Regions from separate parts of the Streptomyces sp. NPDC033180 genome, predicted to be linked through region 2. Evidence: riboswitches for the same ligand, from Rfam matches in the RefSeq annotation. Region 2 holds a riboswitch; the other holds the start of a gene.

Region 1 (3,397 bases), on a different contig from region 2:
CCGGCTTTCGCGTCGCCCGCGTCGGTGAGCCGGTCGATCTCGTCGGCGACGAACTGCGCCTCGTCGTGTTCGGTGTCGGCGACGTAGCCCGTGATGCCCGCGCCCGCGCCCGCGTTGGTCCACAGGTTCTTGGGGCGGCGGCTTTCGTTGCGCTCGATGACGGCGTTGGCCGCGGTCAGGATCGTCTGCGTGGAGCGGTAGTTCTGCTCGAGGAGGATCGTGGTCGCGTTCGGGTAGTCCTCCTCGAACTGGAGGATGTTGCGGATCGTGGCGCCGCGGAAGGCGTAGATCGACTGGTCGGCGTCACCCACGACACACAGCTCGGCGGGGTCGTCACCCTCGCCTCCGGAGGGGCCCACCAGCTCGCGCACCAAGGCGTACTGGGCGTGGTTGGTGTCCTGGTACTCATCGACCATCACGTGGCGGAAGCGGCGGCGGTAGTGCGCGGCGATGTCCGGGAACGCGCGGAGCATGTTGACCGTCGTCATGATCAGGTCGTCGAAGTCGAGGGCGTTCGCCTCGCGCAGGCGCGACTGGTACATCGCGTATGCCTGGGCGAGCGTCTTCTCGAAGCCATCGGCCGCCTGGCCCGCGAAGGTCTCCTCGTCGATCAGCTCGTTCTTCAGGTTCGAGATCTTGGCGCTGAAGGACTTCGGCGGGAACTTCTTCGGGTCGATGTCCAGGTCCCGGCAGACCAGCGCCATCAGCCGCTTGGAGTCGGCGGCGTCGTAGATCGAGAAGGAGGAGGTGAAGCCGATCGTCTTCGACTCGCGGCGCAGTATCCGCACGCACGCACTGTGGAACGTCGACACCCACATCGCGTTGGCCCGCGGCCCGACGAGCTGCTCGACGCGCTCCTTCATCTCGCCCGCGGCCTTGTTCGTGAACGTGATCGCCAGGATCTGCCCCGGGTGCACGTGCCGCTCGGCCAGGAGATACGCGATGCGGTGCGTCAGGACCCGGGTCTTGCCGGAGCCGGCGCCCGCGACGATGAGCAGCGGGGAGTCCGCGTGCACGACGGCCGCGCGCTGGTTCTCGTTCAGCCCGTCGAGCAAGGCCGCCGGATCGATCACGGGGCGCGGGGCACCGCCGCGGTAGTGCGCGTCCCGGGGTACGGGCGCGTCGAACTTCCCGTCGAACAGATCATCCGGAACGGACTCCGGAGCACTGTCCTCGGGCGGCGGCGGGGGCTCTTCCTCCGAAGCCCGCGAGGGCTTGAGGTCCGCCAGGAAGCTGTCATCAAAGAGGCTGCTCATCGCCTCCCGAGTCTAGGCGGCCCCACTGACAACCCGCCCCGGGTTCCGGCCACGTCCATCCGCCTACACCTCGGCCGCTTCCGGTCACTCTCCGTCACGGCACGGCGTGCCCGCGTCAAGAGCTTCGTAAAGTAACGAAAACGTATCGGGCATATCGAACATCAACCTTCACACGGGCCACACGAGTTGGCTAGCGTGCTCCGCAGGCTGCTCGTACTCCCACCGGCGAACCCCGCCGGGAACGGGCTGCCTCCGCCGAGTTCGATCTCCTCGGAGCCGGGGACCCACGATGAACTTGGGGTGAATCGGTCCCGTACGAAGTACGGGACTGTAGGGCAACCTTCCGGAACCACCCGCCCGAACCCGACAGCTAACCCGGTAGGCGGTCTACGGAAGGAGTCGCCTCCCTTGGCGTCGCACCGCAAGCCGCGGACCCGCATTGCCGGCCTACGCGCCACCCCTGCCCTCGGTATAACGACGGCAGCCCTCACCTCCGTGGCCCTCCTGTCGCAGAGTGCGCAGGCGGCACCGTCCGCGCCCGAGAAGCCCAGCCTCGAAGAGGTCCAGAAGAAGGTCGACGACCTCTACCAGCAGGCGGGCGTGGCCACCCAGAAGTACAACTCGGCCAAGGAGCGCACCGACAAGCAGCGCAAGAAGGTCGACACCCTTCTCGACGACGTGGCCGAGCGCACCGACAAGCTGAACGAGGCCCGCCAGGAGCTGGGCACGTTCGCCGCGGCCCAGTACCGCACCGGTGGGGTCTCCGAGACCGCCACGATGATGCTCGCCGACGACCCGCAGGGGTACTTCGACCAGAATCACCTGTCGGACCGGCTGACCGCGCGCCAGAAGAAGGCGGTCGACGACTACCAGACGCAGCAGGCCTCGGCGACGAAGCAGCGCACGAAGGCAGCCAAGAGCCTGGAGACGCTGAGCGACTCGCGGGACGAGCTCAAGACGAGCAAGCGCACCGTCCAGAAGAAGCTGGGCCAGGCGCGCACGATGCTCTCGGAGCTGACGGCCGAGGAGAAGGCGCGGCTCGCGGCGATCGAGAAGAAGAAGGAAGAAGAGGCCAAGCGCAAGGCCGCCGAGCTGGCGCGTAAGCAGGAGGCCGAGGCGGAGGCCAAGCGCAAGGCGGCGGAAGAGGCCGCGGCCAAGGAGCGCGAGAAGAACAAGGAGACCCCGGACTCGGGCTCCGGTTCCGACACCGGTTCCGGTTCCGGTTCGGGCGCAGGCTCCGGCGACACGGACAGCGGGTACGCGACGAAGGCCGCGAAGGTGATCAACTTCGCCGAGGCGCAGATCGGCAAGCCCTACGTGTGGGGCGCCACCGGCCCCGACTCCTACGACTGCTCCGGGCTCACCCAGGACGCGTGGAAGGCCGCGGGGATCTCCCTGCCGCGTACGACCTGGGACCAGGTGGAGGTCGGCACGACCGTGAAGACCGCCGACGCCAAGCCGGGCGACCTGGTCTTCTTCTACGACGACATCAGCCACGTAGGGATCTACATCGGCGACGGCAAGATGATCCACGCCCCGAAGCCGGGCGCGAACGTCCGCGTCGAGTCGATCTACTACATGCCGATCCACAGCGTGGTGCGCCCCGCGTAACCACCGCCCACGAGAAACCGTCAGACGAGAAAGCGGCCCTCCACGCGCGCGTGGAGGGCCGCTTTCTCGTGGGTGCGTGTCAGGTCCACAGGACGGCGATGAAGATGTTCGTGACGGTCAGCGCGCCGACGGCGCCGAACATCCCCTTGTCCACCTTCTCCTCGTCCCGTTTCACGTAGACCAGCGCGAGGATCACGATCAGGACGGCCATCTTGATGCCGATCTTGACGTGATTGACGGGGTTGTCGTCCGCCCGGTTGAGGCCCACCAGGATCGCGCCCGTGACGAGCATCGTGAGCGCGCCGTGCAGCATCGCGGGGTTGAATCGGGCCGTGCCTTGGCCCATCTGCTTCATCTGGGTGAGGAAGCCGCCCAGGAGGGAGGCGATGCCGATGATGTGCAGGCCGACGAAGAGATGGGTGAGTACGTCCATGGGCCCGGAGCCTAGCCGGGGCCTTATCACCCCTCAATAGTCAGGTTGGGCCCCTGGCGCCGCATCGGTCACTCGCGCCTGTGAAGGGTGCCGGTCC
Region 2 (3,397 bases):
TGCCGGAACTTCAAGCACGCCAGTTATTCGCTCGCCGCCACCGCGCACATCGCCGAGACCGCCTGGCATCAGGGCGTCGATCTGTACGGCGAGGTCAAGGAGCGGCTGCGGGCCGCGCTGGAATTCCACTCCAGGTACCAGCTGGGCGCCAAGGCGCCGGACTGGCTGTGCGGCGGGAAGGTGCGGCGTGACATGGGGCCCGACACCGAGGTCGGCCTCAACCACCTGCGGGAGCGGCTGCAGCTGGACCTGCCGGAAACGGAGAGGCTCACGCTCCGGCAGCGGTCCGAGGGGACGGACGACCTGTTCGTGGCCTGGGAGACGCTGACGCACGCGGAGAACGCCTGAGCGGGGGCGGAGGCCTTTCGGGGCTTCGGGGGTCTCCGTTCGCCGGTGGTTCTCAACCGGTTCGCTTTCACTCCCCCTGATGGCGTAGAGTTGCATTCAACGGCGCGGGGTGGAGCAGCTCGGTAGCTCGCTGGGCTCATAACCCAGAGGTCGCAGGTTCAAATCCTGTCCCCGCTACTAAAGACCGAAGGCCCGGATCCAGAAATGGATCCGGGCCTTCGGTGTTTTCCGCCTTCACCGGGCCGGTAACCCGGTCGGCCCACACCGGTCGCCCCGCGCCGCCGCTGCGGGAACCCTGAGTGAGTGGGGCAGCGAGGAGGAAGCGGCGGGGGCGGCGGCAAGGGGCCCGATGTGCGGCACGAGCGGGCGCTCGTGCGGGCTCTCCCCCTGCTGCTCATCGTCGTCGGGATCGTCTACGACGCGTCGACCCCTCCCCGGTTCACCGCCGTGCCCCTCTTCACCGCCGCCCCGCTCGTCGCCGCGCCCTTCTACTCGCTGATCAGCACCGCTCTCATCGGTGTCGGTTCCTGCGCCGCCGTGCTCGCCCTGCATTTCAAGAACGCCACCACCACCGACGTGGAAGCCGTCACCGAACTGATCACGGTGGTGACCGTCGTCGTCCTCGCCGTCCTCATCAACCGCGTCGTACGCCGCAGCGACGAACAGCTCGCCTCCGCCCGCTCCATCGCCGAGGCCGCCCAGCGCGCCGTACTGCCGCAGCCGGACCCCCGGATCGGGGGTCTCGATGTCGCGGCGCGGTACGAGGCCGCGGAGGCCGACGCGTTCATCGGCGGTGACCTGTACGCCGTGCAGGACACTCCGCACGGCGTACGCGTCATCGTCGGCGACGTCCGGGGGAAGGGGATGGGCGCGGTGGCGGCCGTCGCCGTCGTGATCGGGGCGTTCCGGGAGGCCGCTGAGCAGGAGGTCACGCTGGAGGCCGTGGCGCAGCGCCTGGAGCGTGCCCTTGCGCGCGAGGGCACGCGGCGCGACGGGCTCGACGCCTTCGAGGGGTTCACCACCGCTGTCCTCGCGGAGATCCCGCACGGTGACGGTCCGGTGCGTCTGATCAACCGTGGGCACCCGGGGCCGCTGCTCCTGCGCGGCGACGGTCGGCTGTGCGTCCTGTCCGCCACCGAGCCCGCGCTGCCGCTCGGGATGGGTGAACTGGGCGCCTGGCCGGACCGCGCGGACGAGGCGGAGTTCCCGCCGGGGGCGATGCTGCTGCTCTACACCGACGGGCTCTCCGAGGCGCGTGACATCCGGGGCGAGTTCTACAACCCGGCCGCCCGGCTCGGCGGCCGGATCTTCCCAGGGCCCCACGGCCCCGACGCGCTCCTGGCGACGCTCGTCGAGGAAGTGCGGCGGCACACCGGGGGCCGGGGGACCGACGACATGGCGCTGCTCGCGGTGCGGCGGCCGTCGGTGACGGGCGATGCCGGCGTCGGTGCGGCGGCCGATGTCACCGGCCGTGACTGAAAGACCCCACTCCGCATAACAACTGACGTACTGTCAAGGCGATGTGAAGCTCCGGTGTGTGAAGAAGTGGGGTCAACTCGCCCCGTTCCAGACCCCGGTGTCCCGATAAGTACGGGCCAAAGTCGTTAACGATCAGTCGGAACAGCTTGGAATACGACCCCGCTGTCTATTAACGTTCGATAACGCAGCGCGGTCGTCCCAGCCGTCACTCGAGTCGGCTCCGCGCGCACGCGCCTAATCCCGAAAGGGAGCCGGGGAACCACTAATTGGGGTGAATCGGGCATCTGTGCATCCGTGCCAGATGTTCGTAGGAGACCTTCCTGCTCCGAACCCGTCAGCTAACCCGGTAGGCGAGAAGGAAGGAAAGGAGTGCGCCCCAGTGGCGTCCAACCGCCCTGCCCCCCAAGGCGTGTACGTACCGAACGACGACGATTTCGGTGGGTACGACGATGAATCTTCCTGGGAGGAATGGAATCCCACCGAGGAGTCCATCCGTCCCGTCCGCGGCAGGCACCGCGTGCACAAGCGGGGTGGCGGCGGGCTCGCCCGCAGCTCCACGGTTCTGGGCGTAGGCGTCATCGCCGCCGTCGGCGCGGGCGGCATCGCCACCGCGCAGGGCGGCAAGCCCCCGGTGGCCATCGAGATGCCGGACCTGTCGGCCGTCACGGACCAGCTGCCGGAGGCCAAGTCGCTTCCGGGCGTGGGGTCCTTGATATCCGACGACTCGAACGACTCCGCCGCCGCGGACAACGGCGTGACGGTGGCCGCCGCGCCCCTGAGCGCCGCCGGTGTCAGCACCACCGACGCCGAGCAGGGCACCACGGACGCGGGCGAGGCACTGCGCGCCCGCATCATGGAGCAGGCCGAGAACCAGCAGGACCAGGCGGACGACGCGGTCCAGAAGGCGGCCGAAGAAGCGGCCGTCAAGCAGGCCGCCGAACAGGCCGCCGCCAAGCAGTCCGCGGCCGAGAAGAAGATCGCCGCCGAGAAGGCCGCCGCGAAGAAGAAGGCCGAGGCGGAGGCCAAGCGCAAGGCCGAGGCGGAGCGCCTGGCCAAGCTCGCGAAGAGCTACACCCTTCCCGTCGCGTCGTACACGCTCACCGGTACCTTCGGTCAGCCCGGCTCCATGTGGTCCTCCGGCTACCACACGGGCCTGGACTTCGCGGCCCCGACGGGCACGCCCATCAAGGCCATCCACTCCGGCACCATCAAGGAGGCCGGCTGGGCGGGGGCGTACGGCTACCGCACGATCCTCGAACTCGACGACGGCACCGAGCTGTGGTTCTGCCACCAGTCCTCGATGAACGTCAGCGCGGGCCAGAAGGTCACCACCGGCGAGACCATCGGCCGTGTCGGCGCGACCGGCAACGTCACCGGGGCCCACCTCCACCTGGAGGTCCACCCGGGCGGCGACTCCACCGGGGTCGACCCTGCGGCGTGGCTGCGCGGCAAGGGCCAGTCCCTCTGAGGTGACCCAGAACCCCGGCGGTCCTGGCGACAACCCCCCGACGCCAGGGCTGCCGGTTGGGCATGCCCGCTGTCCGCTGCCCGATGGCCGATGTCCGTACGC

What was found. A riboswitch is a leader RNA that binds a small molecule or an ion and turns the genes downstream of it on or off. The one in region 2 is predicted to bind cyclic di-AMP.
Region 1: it holds a riboswitch for cyclic di-AMP, as region 2 does, so the genes downstream of both, ACZ5WE_RS22690 (C40 family peptidase) here and ACZ5WE_RS10780 (M23 family metallopeptidase) in region 2, are expected to answer to the same signal.

The regions. Positions count from the first base shown of each region.
Region 1 is NZ_JBVIPU010000008.1:183,110-186,506, reverse strand. It holds gene pcrA (DNA helicase PcrA) at 1-1,256, opposite strand, end outside; cyclic di-AMP (ydaO/yuaA leader) riboswitch at 1,500-1,656, shown strand; gene ACZ5WE_RS22690 (C40 family peptidase) at 1,665-2,867, shown strand; gene ACZ5WE_RS22685 (hypothetical protein) at 2,947-3,300, opposite strand.
Region 2 is NZ_JBVIPU010000003.1:21,422-24,818, reverse strand. It holds gene ACZ5WE_RS10795 (alginate lyase family protein) at 1-348, shown strand, start outside; tRNA gene ACZ5WE_RS10790 (tRNA-Met) at 452-525, shown strand; gene ACZ5WE_RS10785 (PP2C family protein-serine/threonine phosphatase) at 652-1,827, shown strand; cyclic di-AMP (ydaO/yuaA leader) riboswitch at 2,049-2,195, shown strand; gene ACZ5WE_RS10780 (M23 family metallopeptidase) at 2,207-3,295, shown strand.